Parashewanella spongiae: one gene and its partner. The protein of the gene in region 2 interacts with the protein of the main gene of each other region in a pairwise test. Links are inferred from orthologs where the notes say so. Each region holds a gene or a part of one and is shown on either strand. Other genes may lie near its edges.

What was found.
Region 1: the proteins of lysA (region 2) and E2I05_RS00725 interact in binary tests that used the Escherichia coli proteins (3 or more experiments, as listed by UniProt). The link is inferred for Parashewanella spongiae from one-to-one orthologs.

What each region holds. Positions count from the first base shown.
Region 1 is NZ_CP037952.1:177,214-183,715, forward strand. Bases 2,036-5,019 are described here. They hold E2I05_RS00725 (response regulator), read left to right. Parts: upstream 2,036-3,176; coding sequence 3,177-3,863; downstream 3,864-5,019. Other genes in these bases: fieF (cation efflux pump FieF), read right to left, coding at 2,036-2,359; E2I05_RS00720 (Spy/CpxP family protein refolding chaperone), read right to left, coding at 2,528-3,019; E2I05_RS00730 (ATP-binding protein), read left to right, coding at 3,905-5,019. In the rest of the region: ltrA (group II intron reverse transcriptase/maturase), read left to right, coding at 1-977; more of fieF, read right to left, coding at 1,490-2,035; more of E2I05_RS00730, read left to right, coding at 5,020-5,257; E2I05_RS00735 (cyclic di-GMP phosphodiesterase), read right to left, coding at 5,982-6,502. UniProt on the Escherichia coli protein: Response regulator member of the two-component regulatory system CpxA/CpxR which responds to envelope stress response by activating expression of downstream genes including cpxP, degP, dsbA and ppiA.
Region 2 is NZ_CP037952.1:343,957-350,314, forward strand. What follows is about bases 3,519-6,358. They hold lysA (diaminopimelate decarboxylase), read right to left. Parts: upstream 5,643-6,358; coding sequence 4,395-5,642; downstream 3,519-4,394. Other genes in these bases: E2I05_RS01345 (DUF484 family protein), read right to left, coding at 3,519-3,523; dapF (diaminopimelate epimerase), read right to left, coding at 3,520-4,347; lptM (LPS translocon maturation chaperone LptM), read right to left, coding at 5,672-5,860; cyaY (iron donor protein CyaY), read left to right, coding at 5,938-6,267. In the rest of the region: ltrA (group II intron reverse transcriptase/maturase), read left to right, coding at 1-1,076; E2I05_RS01335 (HAD-IA family hydrolase), read right to left, coding at 1,214-1,945; tyrosine recombinase XerC, read right to left, coding at 1,945-2,865; more of E2I05_RS01345, read right to left, coding at 2,858-3,518. UniProt on the Escherichia coli protein: Specifically catalyzes the decarboxylation of meso-diaminopimelate (meso-DAP) to L-lysine. Is not active against the DD- or LL-isomers of diaminopimelate.

The DNA of each region.
Region 1 (6,502 bases), 170 kb from region 2 along the record:
AAACGCGGAAACTTGGGATCCCGATAATCAGTGACAGAATTGTGCAAATGGCGATGACAATAGTGATGCAACCCGTCTACGAACCTCATTTACATGAACACAGTTATGGCTACCGTCCATGTCGAAGCGCCCAGCAAGCGGTAAAAGTCATTGAAATGAGCCTAAAACAAGGCTATCAGCACGTACTTGATGCTGACTTGAGCGCCTATTTCGATACCATCCCGCACGCTAAGTTGATGGCAAAAGTAGAAAGGCGAATAAGCGACAGCAGCTTTCTGAGTTTACTGAAAAGCTTTATCAAAGCGCCCATCAGCATAGAGACGGTCAACGGGAAATGGCGAATAGAAGCAAGCCGATGTGGCACTCCGCAAGGCGGAGTTATCTCTCCACTACTGGCTAACATCTATCTCAACGATTTCTGTTTGAAAATACACGAAAAAACACCGTGTAAAATCGTTACCTATGCAGATGATTTTGTTGTACTTCATAAGCAAACCTACACACAAGAGCAACTGGACTGGATAACACAGCAATTAAGTGATGAAGGTCTGAAGCTAAATCAAAGTAAAACCCACTGTGTGGATATGGGAAAGCTGATGAATGAGTTTGATTTCCTCGGTTTTAACTTTCAACGGATCACAGGCCTCATCAAAGGCACCAGTTACATCAAGATAGAGGCGTCTAAGAAGAGCCAAACAAAGCTGAAAAATAAAATCAGAGACATAGTGAAACACCGAACCTCAAATACACTTGGCGTACTGATAAATAAGGTTAATCAAGTTCTGAGGGGATGGAAACACTATTTTGGTGGGATAGGTTATCCCAGAGGTGTATTTTTCAGAATAAATGGATTTGTAGTAAACCGGTTCTATCGCTGGCATCGTCGCTTAAGTCAACGTCGAAGCAAGTATCTATCACGAGGTGCTTACGAAAAATTACGCCAAGCTGGTCTTGAGTATTTACCCACGACAAGATGATAAGCAAAGTGAAGGGGCTGAGAGAAGTGTAACAACAGAGCCGTGTGAGGGAAAACCTCATGCACGGAATCGAAGAGGGGCTGCTGGATAAGCGATAGCGAAGCCAGTAGCCTACTCTACATAAAGGCGGATCTTGAGGTAGCTCATGATCAATGGTGACAACCAAATAGCCTAATTGATTGAATGCATCAACCAAAAACTGATATTGAGTATGGACAATGCCATAACCAGAACCCAGTAATGCGACTGGGTACGGAGTGCTAGCTGTGCAGCCTTTTGTGTTGCGTGCTTGATGAACTTCGATGGGAATAGAGCGATTTCTATGGGCATCTAATAACAGTTGTTCTGCTGCATTAGCCGCTGGCAGCAGTAATGACATGATAAAAAATGATGTAAAAAAACCAAGGTGTTAATAATCGTTTCATAGCACTTAAATTCCGCTTTTGTCAGTAGATTACGTTATGAAACGACACATGTGAATCAGATGTTGTGTTATTTGCACAGAATCCGTATTAAATCGGATCTTGATGAATAATCACCTCTGCATGAGGAAATAGCTCAGCGATTTTTTTCTCGGCAGCGTCGGCTATTGCGTGAGTTTCATGCAAGGTTAGTGTACCTTCAAGCTCAAGGTGGAGTTGCACAAAAGCGGTTTTACCAGATTGGCGGGTACGTAAATCGTGTATACCAATAACCTTATTGTCGCGGGTAGCGATGTCAGTGATCTGTTGTCTGATTTCCTCGCTTAACTCTCTATCCATTAAATCCTGAACAGAGTGATAAGCTAAATCAATACTCTGCCAGCCAAGATAAAGTGCAATGAGTACAGCAAATAGACCATCCGCCCACCACCAACCATACTGAGATAAGACGAGCGCGAGTAGAACTGTAGCGTTGAGCAATATATCACTGGTGTAGTGGAGCGAATCGGCTGCGATAACTTTACTATTAGTATGTTCAAGCACTTTACGTTGCAGTATTACCAACGCAAAAGTCAAAATAATCGCAAAGACACTGACTGAAATACCAATGCTGGTATTGGTAATGGGGACGGGGCCGATAAGCCGCTCACTACCATAAAAAAGCAGTAGTACAGCGGTACCAAGAATAAAAGCCGATTGCGCTAATGCCGCAAGCGATTCAGCTTTACCGTGGCCAAACTTGTGCTCGTCGTCAGCAGGGGTGATGGCATATCTTATTGCAATGAAATTAATGATTGACGTTGCGCCATCAGCAAATGAGTCCGCCAACGAGGCCAGCATGCTGGCTGAGCCTGAATACAACCACGCTAAGGCCTTAACGATGATAAGTACGATGGCTACAGACACTGAAGCTCGGCTTGCCAGTTTTACCCAAAAATCATAAGAATTTGCTTGCATCATAACGAATCGAATAAACCAAGATTTTTATCGATTATAGGATAAATTGAATAAAGTTTTATTGCAGTAGCGCAAAGTTACAGGGATGAGTCGAAGCCGCAAAATTAATCGTACAATTTAAACGGCTCGCTCTTACGGTGAATACTGGACATCGAAGCGTGAGTCGCTGAATCAATGTTGTCTTCTTTTGTGTCTGCGTTGCTTCATTTCATCGGCTTGCTGTTTTTGCTCTGGTGTCAGCAATTGGTATAAGTCATGTTGTAGTTTCAATTTATTCAGAGCATGTTGCTGGCGTTGCTCTGAGCGCTGGGCGATCAACGCATTGGCACTTTGTTCATCAAAACTATCTGCTTTAATGAGTGCCTGAATTTGTTGAGCATAATTTTTGCGGTCTTCAATGGATGCTTTTATGGTACGAGTATTTTGTTTATGAGCTTTTACTAGGGCTTTAGCTTGTTGCTTTTGTTCGTCAGTCAGGTCAAGTTTGCGCAGTATTTTCATCATGTGAATACCACCATGATGATGTGTACGGTGAATTTTTTCACTTTTTTGTACTTTCATTTGCGGGGCGCTGTCTTGATGAGCAATAACAGAAGGTACGATGGCGACTGAGCCAATGACTAAGGTTAATGCGGCCACTTGGCACTTGGTAAGTATTTTCATCTGTCACTCCTAAAAATAAATAAAATGATTGGGACAAATGAAGTCTACGCTTTTGAATGTAAGTTTGGTTTGGCTTTAGGTAAAGCTGTGTAAAGATGTGTGATAGTGGTTTATGAGACTTGGTAAACTGAATAAAACCGAAAGCTTAGGAAACTCAATGCATCAAATATTGTTGATTGATGATGATCTTGGTCTGGCCGAATTATTGGGACAGTTACTGGAGCTTGAAGGATTTGAACTGACTTTAGCTCACGACGGTAAATCTGGATTAACGCTTGCCTTGTCGCAACACTTCGATCTTATTTTACTGGATGTGATGTTGCCAGAATTGAATGGCTTTGAAGTATTAAAAGCGCTGCGGAAGCAAAAACAAACACCGGTATTAATGTTAACGGCACGTGGCGAAGACATCGATAGAGTAGTCGGACTTGAGATCGGCGCCGACGATTATTTGCCCAAGCCATTTAATGATCGAGAGTTGGTGGCACGAATTAAAGCCATTTTACGCCGTAGTCAGCTGACCGAGTCGGGCACTCAATCAAGTAAAATTCTTGAGTATGGTGATTTAACTCTGGATGTTGGGCGTCAAGAAGCTTATTGCGGAAAAGCACAGCTGTTACTTACTGGCAGTGAATTTGCTTTACTGCATGCGATTGCTGATAGCTGCGGCGAAATGGTCAGTAAAGAAACCTTAAGTTTAACTGTACTAGGTAAAAAGTTGATGCCGTTTGATCGTAGTTTAGATATGCATTTATCCAATTTACGCCGGAAATTAACACCTCGGAAAGATGGGCGCCCAAGGGTAAAAACCATACGTGGAAAAGGTTATATTTGGCTGCCTTAAGCAATTAAGAGAGTATTTAGCGACAACTTTAGGATAATACAATGGCAAATCGCTTATTCATTAAATTGTTGCTCGGTTTTTGGTTATGCAGTTCATTAACATTGGGACTCGTGGCCGCCTTGCCTTTGTTGCAGCAACATCATGATCGCGCTCCTTTGCCACCTAACCTGCACCAATTATTGCTCAAAATCAGTCATAAATTGCAGCAAAATCCAGAGTTGCTGACCGCAAGTCGTTTAAGGCATTGGAAACATTATCGCCAATATAAAGGCCGAAAATTACGGCTTTATTTGGTCGATGAAAACGGTAAATTTGTGACTAAAATGCGTCGTAGTCGTTCCTTGCGCCGATTTATGCTGATGGCTGAAGAAGCGCAGCGACCTATCCGGCATCAATTTAAAACCGAATTATTTTTCGGTCCTTATCGATTTAAAGTGAATGACGTAGAATATGCGTTATACGGTCAACTTCCTATCAGTCATCCTAAACCTTGGTTCTTGTTTTTTGTGGATAACAAACTGCTAACATTAGGGTTGGGAATATTCTTTTCTGGTTTACTTTGTAGCTTGTTGGCGTGGTATTTAGGCAAACCGTTAAAGCAGCTTAAAACCAGTGCTAATAAATTAGCTGCAGGGGATTTTGGTAGTCGAGTGGACGAATCTACCGTTAAGCGTACGGACGAAATGGGGCAATTGGCAAAAGCATTTAATAGTATGGCAGATTCGGTCGAAAGTATGATGCATCAACAGCAACGGCTCATCAGTGATATTTCACATGAATTACGTACTCCATTAACGCGCTTGCAGCTTGCATTAGCCATTGCACACAAGAAAGGTCAGCAAAGTAGTGAGACCGAACGAATTGGTTATGAATCTGAGCAGTTAGAGCAACTCATTGCAGAACTTTTAGTGTTGTCAAAAACCAGCATGGATCAAACCGAAAAAAAACAATCACTCAATTTGTCAGACTGCTTGTTATCATTGCTTGATGATGCTGAGTTTGAAGCTTGTGAACAAGATAAACAATTACATGTGCAGATGAACGATGAGATTGAGATAGCGCTGTACCCCATACTGTTTTGTCGTAGCGTTGAAAATATCTTACGTAATGCGATCCGCTACGCTGAGAAACACATCAATTTCACAGTAACCACAAAGGAGCAGTCGATATTGATTGGTATTCGAGATGATGGTCCAGGATTACCAGAGTCTGAGTTAGCGGCTATTTTTACGCCTTTTTACCGTCCTGATAGTGCGCGCGATAGAAACTCAGGAGGTTGGGGGCTAGGGTTAGCGATTGCCAAAGAAGCCATCGCTCATCATCGAGGAATCGTTTGGGCTGAAATGGTTTCGCCTACGGGATTACAAGTGAAGATTGAATTACCGCTACAATAATCCTAAATAAATCGGTTCAATGCACAATTTAACTTTAATCTCTGTGGGTTTAATTCCCCGCCCCTTGGGGGCGAAGTAACCAATGAGATACTTTTGTTATCATACCGGCGAAGGCTGGTATCCAGTGACTTTTCTAGAAAAGAGCAAAGGCATTAGACTCCAGCCTTCGCTGGAGTGACGATACTGTAAAATTATACCCCGCTGCTTGCGGCGGGGTTGTTGATTGAAGTTAAATACAAAATTAAACAACCCGAATTCACCTATCAGATGAGTGCTGAACATTCATATACTTGCCAAAATCACCGCTAGCTGCGTTATAAATTTTGCAAGTAGAAACGAAGTAACGACAGTCTTGTATGTCGGTAACCACAACTTGCTGCTATTCATGCCTTGCTATCAGTAATTTTTCTGCGTGTATGAACCTAAATAAATCGGTCGAACGCACAATTTAGCTTTAATCTATTGAAGTTAAATACAAAACTAAACAACCCTAATTCACCCATCAGGTGAGTGCTGAACATTCATATACTTGCCAAAACCACCGCTAGCTGCGTTATAAATTTTGCAAGTAGAAACGAAGTAACGACAGTTTTTTATGTCGGTAACCACTACTTGCTGCTATTCATGCCTTGCTATCAGTAATTTTTTCTGCGTATATGAACGCTCCCAACCGATTTATTTAGGATGAACGCTCCCAACGGATTTACTTAGGATAATAATCTACTTAATAAAAAGGGCTTGGATCGACATCTAATGAGCTTGGGGATATTCCTCGTTCAATATTGACATCTGCGGTTAATAAATCAACGTACGTTATTTCAAGGTAATGTTTATATTTCAATGAATAAAAGCACTTTACAATAGGATGTAAAGCATCACGACCCTTTGACTCCCACACGATACCGACTCGGCTGTCTGATAATTCCACTAATGAACCTGTAGGGTACACGCCGATACAGCGAATGAATTCATACACCAGTGCTTTATCGAGATGAAATGGCGTCAGTTTGAGTAAAATCTTGAAGGCGGCGGCCGGGCTCATGGCTTCTTTATAACACCGCGTGGCAGTAAGAGCATCATAGATATCGATAATGCAACTCATACGGCCATGATGAGGAAGTTGCTCACCCTTTAAACCGTATGGATAACCAGTACCGTCAAGTTTCTCGTGATGCATTAAGCACACGTCTTTACTGATCTGAGATAAGCCAGTGGTTTGCTTCATAATCTCAATAGCATGCTGCT
Region 2 (6,358 bases):
AAGTCGTTGCGCTGTTAAAAGAAATTCAAACTCAATTACAACAGAAAAACTATCGACCTAGCCCAGTCAAACGAGTAGAAATACTCAAAGACAACGGCAAAACGCGGAAACTTGGGATCCCGATAATCAGTGACAGAATTGTGCAAATGGCGATGACAATAGTGATGCAACCCGTCTACGAACCTCATTTACATGAACACAGTTATGGCTACCGTCCATGTCGAAGCGCCCAGCAAGCGGTAAAAGTCATTGAAATGAGCCTAAAACAAGGCTATCAGCACGTACTCGATGCTGACTTGAGCGCCTATTTCGATACCATCCCGCACGCTAAGTTGATGACAAAAATAGAAAGGCGAATAAGCGACAGCAGCTTTCTGAGTTTACTGAAAAGCTTTATCAAAGCGCCCATCAGCATAGAGACGGTCAACGGGAAATGGCGAATAGAAGCAAGCCGATGTGGCACTCCGCAAGGCGGAGTTATCTCTCCACTACTGGCTAACATCTATCTCAACGATTTCTGTTTGAAAATACACGAAAAAACACCGTGTAAAATCGTTACCTATGCAGATGATTTTGTTGTACTTCATAAGCAAACCTACACACAAGAGCAACTGGACTGGATAACACAGCAATTAAGTGATGAAGGTCTGAAGCTAAATCAAAGTAAAACCCACTGTGTGGATATGGGAAAGCTGATGAATGAGTTTGATTTCCTCGGTTTTAACTTTCAACGGATCACAGGCCTCATCAAAGGCACCAGTTACATCAAGATACAGGCGTCTAAGAAGAGCCAAACAAAGCTGAAAAATAAAATCAGAGACATAGTGAAACACCGAACCTCAAATACACTTGGCGTACTGATAAATAAGGTTAATCAAGTTCTGAGGGGATGGAAACACTATTTTGGTGGGATAGGTTATCCCAGAGGTGTATTTTTCAGAATAAATGGATTTGTAGTAAACCGGTTCTATCGCTGGCATCGTCGCTTAAGTCAACGTCGAAGCAAGTATCTATCACGAGGTGCTTACGAAAAATTACGCCAAGCTGGTCTTGAGTATTTACCCACGACAAGATGATAAGCAAAGTGAAGGGGCTGAGAGAAGTGTAACAACAGAGCCGTGTGAGGGAAAACCTCATGCACGGAATCGAAGAGGGGCTGCTGGATAAGCGATAGCGAAGCCAGTAGCCTACTCTACTTAATCTATAAAAGCATTTAAATTAAACATTTGAGTTGCTCAATATTAGAAATGCAAACCTGTGGTAATGGAGCACTTAAAGGTGATGTTTGAGTGTGGCCATAGCTTGGGTTTAACCAAACGGCTTGGCTGCCGAAATTTCTTGCACCTACTACATCCGCTGAAAAACTGTCTCCAACATGTAAAATATCGGCGGGTTCAACATTAAGTCGTTCACAAGCCAGTTGAAACAGGTCGGCGGCGGGCTTCATTTTTAAACCATTTCCTGCATGTAAAATAAATTCGAAATAGGGTGCTATGCCGATTCTAACAGCATCAACATTGCCATTTGAAATCCCAATAAGGGTGTACTTTTGCTTTAGATAAGTGAGTAAATTAATACTGGAATCTGGAACGGTGAAATTACTGCGATGATAAAGAAAGTGCTCGAGGCTGGATTGCGCGCCATTTTGGGCATCTTTTTGACTGAGGCCAAGTGCTAACAGCAAGTGCGTCGCTGTCGCTTCACGGATTTTCCAAGTGTCGTGGCTTAAATCCGGTTGATTATGAATGAGCATTTTTTTAGTCGCTAGCCAATGTTCGCTGTGCCATTGATGAGATGCTGGGAAGTGTTGTTGTAAAAAACGTAAAAATTCAGCTTCAGCTTTAGTGATATAGGGAAAATTATTATAAAGCGTATCATCGAGATCAAAACTGATGACTTTGAAAGGGCGTAAGCCTAAAAATACTTGTGGCGACTGGAGAAGCATTATTTTTCCTTGGTGCGTTTCGCTCTTGGGTGAGCGCCGTCATAGACTTTGGCTAAATGCTGAAAATCAAGGCTGGTATAGACTTGAGTAGTCGAAAGGTTAGCGTGTCCGAGTAATTCTTGTACGGCACGTAAATCGGCACTAGATTCTAACATATGAGTTGCAAATGAATGCCTGAGTTTGTGAGGGTGAACTTTAGCCGAGACCCCTTGTTGCTGCCCCCATTTATTGATCCTTGCCTGAATACTTCGGTGGGCAAGCCGGCGGCCTTGATGGGTCACAAACAGCGCGTTATCTTCGCAATTAATATTATTTCGTAACCTAAGCCAATGGCTAATGGCTTCTCGTGCCATTTTGCCTACGGGTACAATACGCGTTTTATTGCCTTTACCCAACACTCGCACTTGGGTTAAATCATCATCAAAACTGGATTGATCGAGGGCCGAAAGTTCAGCTAAACGTATCCCTGACGAATAGAATAGTTCCATAATGGCTTTATCACGCACGGCAATGGCTGAATCAGTATCGATTTCCATTAAATGATGGATGCTGTCGGCATCTAAATTTTTTGGTAATGGTTTGGCTTGCTTGGGAGCGGTTAATGTAACACTTGGATCATTGATGACGAGCTCTTCACGCTGAAGAAAACGATAAAATTGCTTCATCGCGGATAAAGTTAACGCTATGGAGCGGGCACTAAGTCCCTTTCGATGTAACCGTGAAAGTACCGCTTGAAGTTGCTCAGTGCTGAGTTGCTGCCAAGGTGTAGCATGCTCGAGTAAACGTTGAATGCGACTGAGCTCAAACAAATAGTTTCGGACAGTATGAGGAGAGTAGTGCCGCTCTGATTGCAAATAACGCTGAAATTGTTGGATCAAAGCGACATTCATGGTCTCGATATTACTACTGTTATTATTCATTTTTTGCGTAAAACTGGCTGAGTTTATGATTCAGCAAACCTTGTAATTGTTCTAAAAACAAATTATCCATTTCAGGATGAAAATGTGCAGGATTGTGGGTCGCCACAGCAAATATTACCTTATTGCATTTCGCTTTAGGGGTGATTTTGGTTAAGGCGACTGAACCTACTTGGCTACCAAATAGGCGTTGCGACTCATTCTCGGTCAAACGACCAAGGTAGTGACCTTGGCTCATGCGTTTATTCCACAGTGCCATCAATTCACTATCTATGTCGTGAACTGTGATAAGCCTGATGTTGGAAAAATTAAACTCACGCTTTAACTCTGACTTTAATATCGTTTTCAGGCTGCCGTGATCTTGAGTTTGCATCAATTTGGTGGTGAGTTCGTTGTTAAAACGAAAAATTCGTTCATTGTGGCTGGCGATGCTCATCAATGAGGTAATTTCTTCTTCCAGTTGGCTCACTCGCTGTCTCAGCGCGATTTGCTGCCGCTCGACAATGGAAATAGAACCTCGCTGTTGATGATCTACCCGCAAGCTTAATAGCAATTCAGGGTATTTATTAAAAAAATCTGGATTATCTGCTAAATATTCATAAATTATTTGGTCGTCAAACGCCGCTACTTTATCTGTTTCAGGTGTCACTACTGTGGTCATAATTGTATTTGTCCATCGTATACATGTTGGGCAGGCCCCGTCATCCATAAAGGCTTACTATCACCATCCCAAGCGATTTTTAAACGACCGCCGGGCAAGTCTACTCGTACCATTTTCTTCAATTTATTTTGTCGTTGTCCAACGACGACAGCTGCGCAAGCTCCGCTGCCACAAGCTAATGTTTCTTCAGCCCCGCGCTCATAAACCCTTAGTTTTATGTGCTCAGGGCTAATGATTTGCATAAAGCCGACATTCACGCCTTTAGGGAAGCGTTCATGCTTTGTTAGTATAGCTCCGATCTCTGCGACAGGAGCAGTTTCAATATCATCCACTTCAATGACGCAATGGGGGTTGCCCATTGAAACCACTCCGCAAAGAAAAGTTTGACCATTGGCTTGAAGTAAATAGGTGTTCTCGGTTTTTTTTGCCTTAAATGGAATGCGTTGGGGATCGGTTATGGGAGTCCCCATATTCACAGTGACACTACCATCACGTTCTAATCGTAAGATCATCTTGCCCGTAGAGGTACTGACCCGTATTTTATTTTTTTGCGTTAAACCATGATTGTAAACATATCGTGCAAAGCATCGAGCGCCGTTTCCACATTGCTCGACTTCACTGCCGTCTGCATTATAAATGCGATAATGGAAATCGAGATCAGGATCGTATGGGGCTTCGACGATCAATAATTGATCAAAACCAATACCAAAGTTGCGGTGAGACATACGTCTTATCTGCTCAGCAGAAAAAAATACATTCTGAGTGATGCCGTCAACGATCATAAAGTCGTTGCCAAGGCCGTGCATTTTGGTAAATTGGATCAAAGGTTTTTCCTTTCTCATTAAGCAGGTCATGCTTGCATAACGACTATTTATTCGGGCAACAAGCTTTCGCCTTGCCACAATTGCGCTTGGATTTCTCGCTGACGGATCTGATGCGTTTTATTACCATCGACGAGCACTTCAACGGCTCTTGGGCGACTGTTGTAATTGGATGACATGGTAAATCCATAAGCGCCACAAGATCTGATGGCCAGTAAATCACCCGGTTTTACACACAACTCTCGCTGTTTGGCAAAGAAATCGCCAGTTTCACAAATGGGACCAACAATGTCGTAAACTTGACTGGTGCCTGAGGTTTTCAATACAGGCACAATGTTGTGATAAGCCTGATAAAGCGAAGGGCGAAGTAAATCGTTCATCGCTCCATCGACAATAGCAAAGTGCTTATCTTGGTTGTTTTTAAGGTATAAAACTTCAGTAACAAAAATGCCAGCATTAGCGGCGATAGCACGTCCTGGTTCAAACAATAATGTCAGCGGTCTGTCACCTAGCTTATTCAATACCGCGGCCGCGTATTGCTCAGGGTGAGGTGGCTGTTCACCGTCATAAGGTACACCAAGTCCACCACCGACATCGAGATGACTGATATGAATATCGAGCGACGAAAGTTGATCGATAAGCGCTAATAATCGGTCCATGGCATCTAAAAATGGTTGTAACTCGGTGAGTTGTGAACCAATGTGACAATCAACGCCTTTGGTATTAATGTGTGATAGTGCTTTTGCCAGCTGGTAGGTGGCAACGGCATCTTCCATCGCAATACCAAACTTGTTTTCTTTAAGGCCTGTGGATATGTAAGGGTGTGTTCCCGCACTGACATCAGGATTAATACGCAACGAAACTGGGGCAATAATGTTGAGGCGCTGGGCGACCTGATTCAATTGTTCGAGTTCAGCAATCGATTCAACATTAAAGCAATAAATTCCTAGTTTTAGCGCATACTCCATTTCAGTAATGGTTTTTCCAATACCAGAAAACACCACTTTCTTGGGATCCCCCCCAGCTTCAATCACTCTTGCAAGTTCGCCACCGGACACAATATCAAATCCGCTTCCAAGTCGAGCTAGTACATTGAGAATCGCAATGTTTGAATTGGCTTTAACGGCATAACATATTAAATGCGGATGATCGGCAACGGCATCATTAAACGCATGCCAATGTCTCTCAAGTGTCGCTCTTGAATAAAGATACATTGGTGTACCGAATTGCTTTGCAACAGCGGCTACATCGCAATCTTCGGCAAAGAGTGCGTTATCCTGATAGTTAAAGTGATCCACGATTTACATATCCTTTGTGCTGAGAGTCTCTAGTTATTGTGCTTGTTCTCGGTTGTTGATTGCGTCTTGGCTTGTTTATTCTTATCTTGCTTTGGCTGTGTTGTGGTGCTTTTATTCGTTTCGGCTTCAGCCGTTTTGTATAACGGCCCTTTTTGTCCGCATGCGGTAAGCACAACACTGGCAACAATGGCAACAATGATAATTAAAAGCTGTTTCATTTCGGCATTTTCTATGATTTCCGATATATAGGACTTATAATCGCATTCAATGAGATAAAAGCAAAGGGTAGAAGTAGATGAAAATGACTGATACTGAGTTTCATCATCGAGCGGATGAAATTTTTGAGGCGCTTGAAACCGCAATTGAAGCCGCGATTGATGAACAAGAAGCGGATGTTGATATCGAACGAAGTGGCGGTGTGGTTTACCTTGAGTTTGAAAATCGCTCAAAAATCGTCATCAATACACAAGAACCACTGCATGAGATCTGGCTCGCGACATTGACGGGTGGTTATCATTTTAAATTTGATAATGGGCAGTGGTTTGATAGTAAAAACCAATGTGAATTCAAACAGTTTGTGATCGAGTCTATTGCCAAGCAAGGCGATATCACTATTACACTTTAGGGTCTGTTGATCTTTCAGGATTAAATTTTGTGCTATTTGAGCATTTATCTGTTCAAGGCGTGAGCAGTGATGCTTAGCCATCTAAGTGAGC